DNA from 3 places in the Neorhizobium sp. IRS_2294 genome. Region 2 is predicted to be linked to each of the others. Evidence: predicted binding sites of a transcription regulator. Region 2 holds the regulator's gene; each other region holds the start of a gene.
The links. The regulator LexA, encoded in region 2, represses DNA repair genes until DNA is damaged. The targets are predictions, from matches to a motif close to TGTTCNNNNTGTGTTCNG.
Positions count from the first base shown of each region.

Region 1: the regulator LexA is predicted to act here: its motif matches at 1,984-2,001, upstream of ACQY1K_RS03710 (energy-coupling factor ABC transporter ATP-binding protein).
Region 3: the regulator LexA is predicted to act here: its motif matches at 1,580-1,597, upstream of ACQY1K_RS19925 (DUF2461 family protein).

Region 1 covers NZ_CP191439.1:788,779-792,940, reverse strand. The annotation lists gene glgB (1,4-alpha-glucan branching protein GlgB) at 1-701, shown strand, start outside; gene ACQY1K_RS03715 (winged helix-turn-helix domain-containing protein) at 757-1,947, opposite strand; gene ACQY1K_RS03710 (energy-coupling factor ABC transporter ATP-binding protein) at 2,057-2,734, shown strand; gene ACQY1K_RS03705 (energy-coupling factor transporter transmembrane component T family protein) at 2,731-3,336, shown strand; gene ACQY1K_RS03700 (biotin transporter BioY) at 3,366-3,929, shown strand; gene ACQY1K_RS03695 (acyl-CoA thioesterase) at 3,934-4,162, opposite strand, start outside.
Region 2 covers NZ_CP191439.1:1,641,869-1,646,030, forward strand. The annotation lists gene ACQY1K_RS07980 (ComEC/Rec2 family competence protein) at 1-2,006, shown strand, start outside; gene lexA (transcriptional repressor LexA) at 1,987-2,706, opposite strand; gene ACQY1K_RS07990 (VOC family protein) at 2,899-3,774, shown strand; gene kdsA (3-deoxy-8-phosphooctulonate synthase) at 3,779-4,162, shown strand, end outside.
Region 3 covers NZ_CP191440.1:589,270-593,431, forward strand. The annotation lists partial or broken gene ACQY1K_RS19915 (IS3 family transposase) at 1-917, shown strand, start outside; gene ACQY1K_RS19920 (DUF2256 domain-containing protein) at 1,252-1,416, opposite strand; gene ACQY1K_RS19925 (DUF2461 family protein) at 1,640-2,281, shown strand; gene ACQY1K_RS19930 (DUF3253 domain-containing protein) at 2,445-2,702, opposite strand; gene ACQY1K_RS19935 (EthD family reductase) at 3,032-3,715, opposite strand; gene ACQY1K_RS19940 (hypothetical protein) at 3,842-4,042, opposite strand; gene ACQY1K_RS19945 (winged helix-turn-helix transcriptional regulator) at 4,140-4,162, shown strand, end outside.

The DNA.
Region 1 (4,162 bases), 850 kb from region 2:
TGGAGGAAGATCCGGTCTATCGCAAATACCAGCACGGAAGCCTGACCTTCGGCATGGTCTATGCCTATTCCGAACGCTTCATGCTGCCGCTGTCCCATGACGAAGTGGTGCACGGCAAGGGCTCACTTTTTGGCAAGATGCCGGGCGACCACTGGCAGAAGATGGCCAATCTGCGTGCCTATTACGGCTTCATGTGGGGCCATCCCGGCAAGAAGCTGATGTTCATGGGCGGCGAAGTCGCGCAGGTGACCGAGTGGAACCACGACGCGTCCGTTGTCTGGGATCTGCTGGACAGCCCCGATCATGCGGGCATGCAGCGCTTGATCGCCGATCTCAATGCGCTCTATTCGGCCGAGCCGGCGCTTCAGTATGGCGATCTCCATCCTGAAGGCTTCGAATGGGCCGTGTCCGACGATGCGGAAAACTCCGTTACCGCGATGCTGCGCCTGTCGCAGGATCGGCAGTCGGCAATCATCGTCGCTTCCAACATGACGCCGGTGCCGCGGCACGGCTACCGGATCGGCGTGCCGTTCGAAGGGCGCTGGGAAGTGGTGCTGAATACCGACGCTGCGATCTACGGCGGCACCAATTTCGGCCAGACGGAAGCCTGGACGGAGAACCAGTCGGCGCATGGCAAGACAGCGTCCATCGCTCTCGACATCCCGCCACTGGCGACGGTGTATTTGCGGTGGCGGGGTTAAGTCCCCGGCATCACCCGGATTGAGCGCTTCCAAGAGATGAAACGGCTGACGGGACCTAGTCCCGCCAGCCGTCTCGATAGACGACCTTGTCCGCGCCGGCAAACCGCCCCACCCGCTGCAGCTCGGCATCGAGCTTGGCCAGCCTGCCTGCGGATGCCCGAACACCCTTTTCCAGCCACAGCCGCTTGACATCAAGCACACCCGTTTTGCGCTCCGCCTTCATGTCGATGCGACCGATCATGCGGTCGCCTTCCAGAAGCGGAAAGACGTAATAGCCGTATTGCCGCTTCGGCTCGGGCACAAAGACCTCTATGCGGTAGAAGAAATCGAACAGCCGCACCGCCCGGTCACGGTTGCGCAGTAGCGGATCGAACGGGCTGAGCACCCTCACCCGTGCCGGCGGTTCTGGAATATCGCCGAGGTTTTGGGGAAAGCCTGAGAACGCGAAGGAAGCGCGCGGGCGGCTGTCGTCGGCGGTTTCGATCAGGACTTCGACGAGTTCATCGCGATGGGCTTTCACCCAGTCCCTCGCCTCTTCCGGCGTGACGATATCCCAGAAGGCAGCGAGTTCTCCCGATGTGGCAAAGCCAAGCTTTTCCATCGCGCTGCGGCAGGCCCAGTCGATGAAGTCCTCGTGGCTGACATCCGGTTCGTGATGGTGGGCGGCAATAACGCGCTCGGTCAGATCGTAGATCTTCTGGAAATTCACCCGGCCGGCAATCGAAAGCTTGCCGGTGTGCCAGTAATATTCGAGCGCCGTCTTGTTGGGATGCCAGTTCCACCAGCCGCCGGATTTGTGATCCTCCATCTTCATGTCGCGCGACATGATCGCACCGTTTTCGGAGATGTGCTTGAACGTGTCCTCGAAGGCGGAATCGAAACTCTCGCCATGCCATTTGCGCCAGCGCTCGGCCAGGATCGGTTCGCGGCGGCGGAAGCGATGCTTCCAGTAGCGGAACAGACGCGCCGGAATGATCGAGGCGTCGTGGGTCCAGTGCTCGAACAGCTCGCCGTCTTTTTCCAGAAGCGATGTCAGATGCTCTCGCCGATAGGTCTGGTTGCGCGAAAACAGGATCATGTGATGGGCGCGCTCGACGGTGGCGATACTATCCACCTGCACGAAGCCCAGATCATCGATCAGTTGCAGAAGACCGGCCTTGTTGAGCGCACGGGTCGGCGGTGCGGAAAGCTGCTGCCGTTCGATGAAAATCCGTCTTGCGCGGGCATTGTCGATCAGAATCGCCATGGCAACGAGACTAGGGCGACAGTGGACCGGATGCAATGTTCACTTTTCATTCCGCCTTCCCGCTCTGCTCCCGCCGCGATATAGACCGTTCAGCAACCGAGGACCGGCATTGGACATCCATTTCGACAAGGCCGAAGCCCGCTTCGACGGGCGTGTCACGCTGCATCCGCTGACGGTGCGGCTGACCGAGCGCCGCATCGGCGTGATCGGCCTCAACGGCTCCGGCAAGACAACGTTTGCGCGGATGATCAACGGACTTGTCTCTCCCGCGAGCGGCAATGTCGTCGTCAACGGCTTCGATACGAAGGCCGACACCGACCGCGCCCGCGCGCAGGTTGGTTTCATCTTCCAGAACCCGCAGAACCAGATCATCCTGCCGATCCTGAAGGAAGACATCGCGCTCGGCCTGACGTCGCGCAAGCTTTCGAAAGCCGAGATCGAGGCCCGAACGACGGCGATCCTTTCGCGGTTCGGCATCGGACATCTTGCCGACCGTCGATCGCACGAGCTTTCCGGCGGCGAGTTGCAGCTTGCGGCCTTCGCCTCGGTTCTGGTGACCGAACCGGACATTTTGATCATGGACGAGCCGACCAACCAGCTGGACCTGAAAAACCGCAACCTGGTGGCCCGCACGATCAGAGAGCTCACCGAAAACGTCATAGTGCTCACCCACGATCTCGATCTCATCGCGGGCTTCGAGCGGGTTCTGTTGTTTGACAACGGCCGGCTTGCCGGCGACGGAAACGCTGCCGAGATCATTGCCCGTTACCGCGAGCTTGCCGCATGAAGACGCTTTACGTGGACGGCAGCGGCTTTCTGCACCGGCTTTCGGCCCGGGCGAAGCTTGTGCTGCTGGCGGTCGCAAGCCTTGCGCTGTTCCTGATCCAGTCGCCGTTAGTGCTTGGCGTCGGTGCGGTCGCCAGCGGCCTGCTTTTCGCTTCGCTGCGAATCGGATGGCGGCAAACATGGCTGCGGCTGCGGGTTCTTGTCCTCACCATCGCAGCCGTTGCGCTGTTCACGCTGGTTTTCAACAGCCCTGTCGAGGCCGTCAGCGTGTTTTTCCGGCTTTCGGCGCTGGCGCTTCTTGCGTCCGCGGTGACGGCCACGACTACTACCGGCGATTTTATTACGGAAGTGACATTTGCGGCTTTGCCGCTTGAAAAGCTCGGGCTTGTAAAAGCTGCGGATATCGGCCTGTCGATCGGCCTTGTGCTGCGCTTCATTCCGGAAATCCTGCTGCGTCACCAGGCCATCCGCGATGCGCATATCGCGCGAGGGTTGCGCCCTCGAACCCTCTCCATCATCGTCCCGCTGATCATCCTCACATTGAAGAATGCCGACGAGATTGCCAGCGCAATTGACGCCCGGGCAATCCGTGCGCAGAAGTGATACAGATTCAGTCGTCAAGGAATAGCTATTTGCCTACTCGTGATCTCGTTCTGGCCGCCCTGTTTGCCGCTATCATCATCGTGCTGGGACTGGTGCCGCCGGTCATGCTCGGTTTCATTCCCGTCCCCATCACGGCGCAATCGCTCGGCGTGATGCTGGCCGGCGTCGTGCTCGGCGCCAAGCGCGGCACGATCGCGGTCCTCCTGGTACTGGTGCTTGCAGCGATCGGTCTGCCGGTTCTGTCCGGCGGCCGCGGCGGCCTTGCCGTCTTCATGGCGCCGACGACCGGTTATCTGATCGGCTGGGTGTTTGCCGCGATGGTAACCGGCTATCTGTCGCAGATCATGGTGGGTCGCGACCAGGCAGGGCTGGTGCAGGGTGTGAACTTCTTTATCGCAGCCCTGATGGGCGGCGTGATCGTGCTTTACGGGATCGGCATCACCTATCTGGCGCTGATCACCGGCATGGGCTTCGTCAAAGCGTTTCTCGGCTCGCTCGCTTTCATTCCGGGCGACGTCCTGAAGGCTGTGATTGCGGCGCTCGCCGGTCGGGCCGTGATGGCAGGCTATCCGCTGCTGCCGCAGCGCGCGTAAGCAGTCAGTCGAGGAACTGATACAGCCAGTCGCGCAGGTCTTCGGGCAGCGCGGCCGGCGTCCGGGTTTCCGGATCGCATGCGGACCAGACGATTTCGGCTTCGGCCACCTCATCGCTGCCGCGCGTGAAGCGGACGATAAAGCCTGCGGACTTGCCGCCGATCTTGCTCACTCCGACATGGGTATGGACGAGATCGCCGAGCTTCAGCGGCATGTGATAGGTGCAGGAGATC
Region 2 (4,162 bases):
GGCGCTATATCCTCAGGATCGAGCAGACATCTGAGCCCTCGCTTTCACGACCGCCACAGCGCGTCTCGGTTCTTGCCAGAAGCCAACACGAACCTGCAGACATCGGAGAGCGCGTTTCCGGCCGTGCCCGTCTGTCGCCACCCTCTGGCCCGGCGCTTCCCGGATTGAACGATTTCGCCTTCTCCTCCTACTTCGATCAAATCGGGGCCGTTGGCTTCTTTTACGGCGCGCCTAGCGTACAACCGGCGATCGATGACCAACCCGGGTTATGGTCGGACATGCAGCGAGGGCTTTTTGCGCTTCGCAGCGCAATCGGCAATCGCATCCGCGATACGGTCAAGGGGGATGCGGGCGCTTTTGCTGCCGCAATCGTGACCGACGAGCGCCGTGCAATTTCCCGTGAGACGACCGAGGCGCTTCGTCTGTCCGGACTGGCCCATATCGTCGCGATCTCAGGCCTCAACATGGCGCTGGCAGCCGGTATCTTCTTCGTCGGCGTTCGCTCCGTCCTGTCGCTGTTTCCAGGCTTTGCGCAGGCCTATCCGATCAAGAAGTTTGCCGCGTTCGGTGCGCTTGTCATGGCGACCGCCTATTACCTGATTTCCGGGTTCGGGGTTTCCGCCGAGCGGGCCTATATCATGATGGCGGTGATGCTGGTCGCCGTGCTCGTCGATCGACCCTCCATCAGCCTTCGCAACGTCGCCCTTTCGGCAATCATCATCCTCGCCATCTCGCCGTCGGAGATTCTGGGTCCGAGTTTCCAGATGTCGTTTGCGGCAACCGCGGCACTGGTGGCAGGGTTCGCCCTCTGGACGCGATATTTCGCGAAAGGTAAGGAGGAGACAAAAGGTAGCAACCGGTGGATAACGGGTGTCGCGGCGACGTTCCATTTCATTGCCGGGATCGTGGTGACGTCGCTGATCGGCAGTACATCGACGTCGATCTATTCGATCGAGCATTTCCACCATCTGACCACCTACGGCCTCGCGGCCAATCTCGCGGCCATGCCGATCATTTCCTTCGTGGTGATGCCGGCAGGTCTCGTGGCCATGCTGCTGATGCCGTTCGGGCTGGATGCTCCCTTTCTGTTCATCATGGGCGAGGGGCTGCGGATCGTCATTCGCATTGCCGAGATCGTCGCCGCATGGGGCGGCGATATTGCCATCGGCCGGCAGAACCCGCTTTTCCTGCCTCTGGCGACGGCAGGCTTTCTGCTTCTGACGCTGCTGCGCACGCCGCTGAGGCTGACAGGCGCGCTGTTCATGGCGGTGGCTTTGCTCTTTGCGGTCCGCTCAGGCTCGGCGCCGAGGCCTGATATCGTCATATCCGAAGACGGCGCATCGGTCGGCGTGATCCAGGATGACAAGATCACCCTCAATCGAACCCGACCGCCGGGATTTATCTACGATCAATGGCGGCGAGCGCTGGTGCTTGAGACCGGAGAACAACCGCTCGCCTTGCCGGTTCTTGCCTCTTCGGAACCAGCGCGAGGTGCCAGCCTTGCGAAAAGCGATGACAGACCACCTGGACCACATTCGCGACCGGATTTGACGCGCCGGGAAATCGAATATGTCAGGGGTTTTCTTCAAGCATTGAAGCCCGGACGATTCGCCTGTCTGCCGAAAATCCTGTGCGCGGCGCAGACTGCTCAGGACATCCGGATCGTCACCGTCGAAGACAACCGATACACCGGTCTTGCCTGCGATGTCGGTCGGATCATCGTCTCGCCCGGCGCACGCTTCGATACTTGCCGCTCCGGCGCCTTGCTTCTCAGCAGGCGGACGTTGCGCCGGACTGGCGCACTGGAAATCACCATTATTCCGAACGCGACAGCGCCAGACATCAAGATTACGGCGGCGATGCGAGACAGCGCACAGACCTCAAGCCGTCCGTGGACCGTCCACCGGTTCTATGACTGGCGAACGCGACAACTCGACTTTGGCATCCCGGAGGCTGTTGCTGCGCATCTCCGGGATGACACCGTTCTTAATGATAGCGGCGAATAAGGCCGACAAGCTTGCCCTGGACCTTCACCCGGTCGGGCGGGAAGATGCGGGTCTCGTAAGCCGGGTTTGCCGCTTCCAGTGCGATCGAGGCACCCTTGCGGCGAAACCGCTTCAGGGTCGCTTCTTCCTCATCGACCAGGGCAACGATGATATCGCCTGGACTTGCGGTGCTGGTATTCTTGATGATGACGGTATCGCCATCGAGGATGCCGGCATCGATCATCGAATCGCCCTTCACTTCGAGCGCGTAATGATCGCCGGAACCCAGCATCTCGATCGGAACGGCGATGTCATGGGTGTTGTTCTGGATCGCGGAGATCGGCACGCCGGCAGCGATTCGACCCATGACCGGGATGTTTGTCGAGAACGGATTGTCCGCCATGACCGGCGCCGGCTTCTGAGCGACGACCGGTTGCGTTTTGCCGAGGCTTCCCTCGATGACACTGGGAGAAAAACCCCGTCGCGGATGAAGGTTCGCCACATAGGCGTCAGGCAGCTTGATCACTTCGAGCGCGCGTGCTCTGTTCGGCAGGCGGCGAATAAAGCCACGCTCCTCGAGCGCGGTGATCAGCCTATGGATGCCGGACTTCGATGCAAGGTCGAGGGCGTCCTTCATTTCGTCAAACGACGGCGGCACGCCTGATTCTTTCATCCGCTCGTGGATGAACAGAAGTAACTCCTGTTGCTTGCGTGTCAGCATGGATGGGACCCTCAGAATTGGAAACAAATGCAGAACGGACGCTATATGTTCTATCTGTGTTCCGCAAGCCCCAAATTTTTGCTCAAGAATAGTCTCATTTCAGCGTTCGATCACGTATTCAGTTCGTGCGCAGCACTTGCCGAGCTTCCCGCGATAGCCAATGTTCTGCGGAATAAGACTTTGGGGGTGTAAGTGGGTAACAAGTCAGTCGATCATTTGGTTCTGCCCGTTGCAGATCTGGCGTCAGCGCGGGGGAGGTTGACCGCTCTCGGCTTTACTGTGGCACCTGAAGGTGTTCACCCTTTCGGCACAGCTAATGCCTGCATATTCTTCGCGGATGGCTCGTATCTCGAGCCGCTGGCCATTGTGAACCGTCGGCAAGCCTCGCTTGCGGCAAAACGAGGCAACGTGTTCACCGATCGCGACATCCGCTTTCGCGGCCAGCGGAAAAGGGAAGGTCTATCGGCGGTGGTCGTCGGGACGCAGGATGCAGCGGCCGATCATAGCCGTTTTGTGGACGGGCACATGTCTGCGGGCGAGATGCTTCAATTCTCCCGCCCGATGCAGTTGCCCGATGGTGGGGAGAGCGAAGTCTCATTCCGTCTGGCGTTCGCGGCAGTCCCCGAGGTCGATGACATCTTGCTGTTTTCCTGCCAGCGCATGGCCGCATTACCGGCAGATCGCGGTGGTCTAGATGAGCACGCAAACGCCGTTACAGGCCTTCGAGAGATCGTCTTTTCTGCAGATGACCCGCTGGAGTTTCTGCCGCTTTTCGAAACCGTGTTCGAGACGCAACCCGAGCAAGGGAAAGACGGTCTGCGGATCGAAGCTGCCAATGCCAGCATCCGCATTCAATCCAACGACACGTTCAGCGACGAGTTCCGGTCTTCGATGAAGCCCTTGTCATCGTCGCGCCTCGCTGCGCGCGGGATCATCTTCAAGACCACCGATCTCGCCGTGACAGAGATCACCCTTGCTGCTAATGACGTCGCATTCATCCGCAGGGATGGCCGCGTGATCGTGTCGGCAGCCCCGGGGCAAGGTGTGGTTTTCGGTTTCGAGGAATAGTGAAATGACAGTCTCCGCCAATTCTGAAGTGTCCGTGGGCGAGGGGAGTTCGAAAGTCGTTTTCTCAAACACGGCAAAGCTCTCGCTGATTGCCGGTCCCTGTCAGATGGAAAGCCGCGATCATGCGTTCATGATCGCCGGCACGCTTGTCGAACTCTGCAAGAAGCTCGGCATCGGCCTCGTCTACAAATCCTCCTTCGACAAGGCCAACCGCACGTCGATCTCCGGCAAGCGCGGCATCGGCTTGGACAACGCGATGGCAATCTTTGCCGATCTCAAGAAGGAATACGGCTTTCCGGTTCTGACCGACATCCACACTGAAGAGCAGTGCGGCCTTGTGGCGGATACGATCGATATCCTGCAGATCCCCGCCTTCCTGTCGCGCCAG
Region 3 (4,162 bases), on a different replicon from region 2:
CTGCACGCCAAGATCGGGGAGCTGACGCTGGAGAATGATTTTTTAGCCGGAGCGCTCGGCAAGGCGGGATTGCTGAGCGGAAAGAAATGATCGACCGCGAGCATAAGCTATCCGTCGTGCGCCAGGCGAAGCTTCTCGGCTTCAGCCGTGGCAGCGTCTATTATTCGCCGCGTCCGGTGTCTGACGGCGATCTGGCTCTGATGCGCCGGATCGACGAGTTGCATCTCGACTACCCATTTGCCGGAAGTCGGATGTTGCAAGGGCTCTTGAGGGGAGAAGGGCTGGAGACTGGGCGGCTGCACGTCGCCACGCTGATGAAGAAGATGGGCATCGAGGCGATCTACCGTCGCCCGAACACTTCGAAACCGGCTCCCGGTCACAAAATCTATCCGTATCTCCTCCGCAAGCTGGCGGTCACCCGCCCCAACCAGGTCTGGGCGATGGACCTGACCTACATCCCCATGGCGCGGGGCTTCGTCTATCTTTGCGCGGTCGTCGACTGGTTCAGTCGGAGGGTTTTGTCGTGGCGGCTGTCGATCACGATGGAAGCAGCCTTCTGTATCGAAGCGGTCGAGGAAGCGCTTGCCCGCTACGGAAAGCCGGACATCTTCAACACCGATCAGGGCTCGCAGTTTACCTCCGTCGACTTCACGGCGGTGCTGAAAAAGGCTGAGATTGCCATCTCGATGGATGGCAAGGGTGCGTGGCGGGACAACGTCTTCGTCGAGCGGCTCTGGCGTTCGATCAAATACGAGGAAGTCTACCTCCACGCCTATAAAACAGTGTCCGAGGCCCGCGCTGGCATCCGCCGCTATCTGACCTTTTACAATAGCCGACGCCCACATTCATCCCTTGACCGGAGGACGCCGGATCAGGCCTACTTCAACGCGCTGGCACCAATGATGGTGGCGGCATAATCGAGGTGGAAATCCACTTAGCGAAACGCCCGAAACTGTTCAGACAAACCGAGCCAGCTCTACTCGGCAGTCTTTTCCGGGTTATGTCGGCTGTGACTGGGCGCGAAGACGTCACGACCTGATCGGGCCACTGTTGCGCCAGGGGTCAATACGACCCGCAAAGCAAGAGGATCAAAGGCATTAGGATCATCTCTTCGGCAGCCGTGATGGTGCCAAGACACTTCGCCTCCATCTTTCGTCACCGAAAATAGCTCAGAATGTCCTAAGTTTGCTCCACCATAGCCAGACGCGGCTTGTACGGCAGCCTTCGAAGCATCTGCAGGCGGGCAGGATTCTATAACTTTGGATGTGGTGGCTTTAGCTTAGAGCGGCGGCAGCGTTCAGAACAGTACTTCACATCGCTCCAGTTCTTGGCCCACTTCAGCCTCCATGCAAAGGGTTTGCCGCATGTCGCACACGTTTTTATCGGCAGATCCGCTTTCTTGACCATTCTCGCCATATGGATCCTCTCCTAGACAATGTGTTCACGAAAATGCGAGCGTACCAATCGCCGCTCAGTTACCGAAGTGGCAATTCCACGAGCCCTACCCTATCTGGGGGTAGCAATCAGCGATTGGAAGCATCCGACTTCCAACTCTTTTCATGTCCGCTTGAGCTATTTCCGCTCACTTTATGTTCCGCCTGTCCTATGACAGGCCAGTTTGCCATGTTTGAGACAGTGAATGATCAACCGATCGACTTTTGATTTTCTAGAGGAAGCCTCCAGTAATCACGGCGCCGAGTGGCTTGACGACAACCGAGCTGAACTTGATTGCGCGCGCCGCGACTTAATCGAATTCACCCTAGCGTTGGCTAATAGCACAGGGTCGATCGACAAGCGCGTAGATGAGGCCAACCGAGATCCCCGCAAATGTTTGAGTGCCGCGTCTATCTCGAAAGGCACCTGCTGCATCACGTTGCGAGTTTCGCCTTCGAAGAACGCAGCCGCGACATATTACATGCAAATCTCTCCGCACAGCTCATACAGCGGAGGCGGAGCGCTGCTACCCCCGCCACGGCTTGCCCGCATTTTGCGGCAAACAATCGCAAGCCACACCGGCAAATGGAGAGGGATCGTCGAGGGTCCATTATTTCGGACATATTTCCCAAATGGTCTGACGGGCGGTCATGATTTGAGCGCCAGCGGGTACGTCAGAAATCACGACGCGCTCGACTTTTTCAATCTCAAAAACTTCGGAGCCTGTCGCAACGTTTCTGACGAGATGCTCGTGTCCTCCAATCTCGTCGAGGAAATAGTAAAATCATTCGCCGCTGCCCGCGCCCTGGTCGATTACATCAATCGGGCAACGACTAAGCTCCCGTAGTCCCGATAACCGGACGGCTCTTGCGCGCACACTTACTGACCCGAAGCTTATCGAGACGAAAAAGTAGGCTCGCGACTATCAGCACGGTCGGGATGTGCTTGATCGGTTTCCTGTCATTGAGATTGTTTAGGACGCTAAAAAGGTGGCTGCAGACGTCTCGGCATTAGAGATTTTGCTTGCGAGCACTTATACGGTATGGACCGGCTCTCTCCCCCATTACGACAGATTTCCAGGAAAGGGTGATCTCTCTTCGCACAATCAAGGCATCAACCGCTTCATGGACGGCCGGCATGTAGTCACGCCACTCAAGCGGGGCATTGTGATCATTTGCAAGGCTACGCGCAACTTCGCTCGGGCACGTCGTCCCATCAGGTCGACTGGCGACAAAACTCAAAATGGTCGATTCCGCATTCGCGCTCATGGCTCGTCCCCATTTAATTGAACTGTCTCGCGGGTCATTTGACAGTTACATTGTCTCAGCAAAGCATCAGGCAAGACCATCTCTGCGGAATACACCTCACAGCGGTGGTGGTGGACTGGACGGCTCCGTGTTGAGCTGGGGAGAGATCGACCTCCTTAAGGCAAAGCGATACGAAAACCTCTCACCCCCCTATGGCGACCTTCAGCGCTCCCCTTCAGTCCGATTAACCCGCAGCGGCTTGACAGTGTCTCTGCGGGTTAGTCCGATCAGATAAGACGTAAAGGGTCGGCAGGGTTAGCGCCCTGTCGGCCGCTCCAAAAAACTCCGCCTCACCGCACAAACCGCTCTGAGACCGCCAACATGGTGACGGCTTGACCGGCTCGGGCGAGGAGCTCGTCGAAGGCGGCCCGATCGGTGTCCACGCCGTCCTGGAACGCCGTCAGGGTGGGCCACCACAACTGGCGGGCGCCCAGGAACGGTGCGCCGTCGCCGTGCACCTCGGCGCTCGGCCGGTTCACCGCGTGACGCAGCGCGCCGATCCGCAGGCCGAGCTCGGCGTCATCAGCACCCGCCCAGCCGGGATTGCCATCGAGGTGCACGAACTGCAGGAGATGGATGCTGGTCGGCCGCTCCAGCACGTCCCATTGTCGATCAACGTCGGATACGGCACCCATTGGAGGCCGCGAGACGATTACATCCTCCTCGGTGATGAAGAAGATGACATTCGGCAGGTCTTGGAACAACGGCTCGTCGGGGCGGATGTTGTCGACGAACAAGGGCTCGTCGACCAGTGCGGCGGCGTCTTTCGGGGAGTCGAACGACGGCATGGCAACGCCGTCGTACTTGTCCTGACCCGGGCCGAGGCGGTCGGTGTCGAACTGGTGCCCTTGGACGTAGGTGAGCATGCCCGGGATCTGGCGTCCCATGGTGCTGTGCGGGTGACGCCAATGGTCGTGGAAGCGCTGGCGGTCGATATCGGGGCGGCGGGGGAGGAGGGCGAAGAATCGGATCACGGAAGGTTCTGACTGTGTTGTGTCGATTGACTTGGTTAAATTGTTTAGCTGGCTGACTTTTCCCGGCTGCGGATGATCTTGCTGTTTGGGATTGACCGAACGCCCTGACTTGATCGGCCCGTCACGTTACTTCACCGACGTTAGACGAAGCAGATCGGTCGAGCAGGCCGACGACGCCTGCCGCCCGCAGCCGGTAGTACGCGGGATGCGCCGGGCCGCGAATCCGGTGGGGGCGAAGCTGTGAATTATCAGCGGCATGACGATCCAGTTCGCTAGCTTCATCGAGCCGACGCGGATGGATCGGAACAGACCGTCGGTTGAAGTCATAGGGAGCCTCCCTCCTTGATTTGCGAGATAGGTATACTTCTGCTACTAAGTTGCAAGAACGCACTTACAGTCGCCTAGGTATCACCAAGGAAACCCCATGCCCGTCTGCCAGCACTTTGA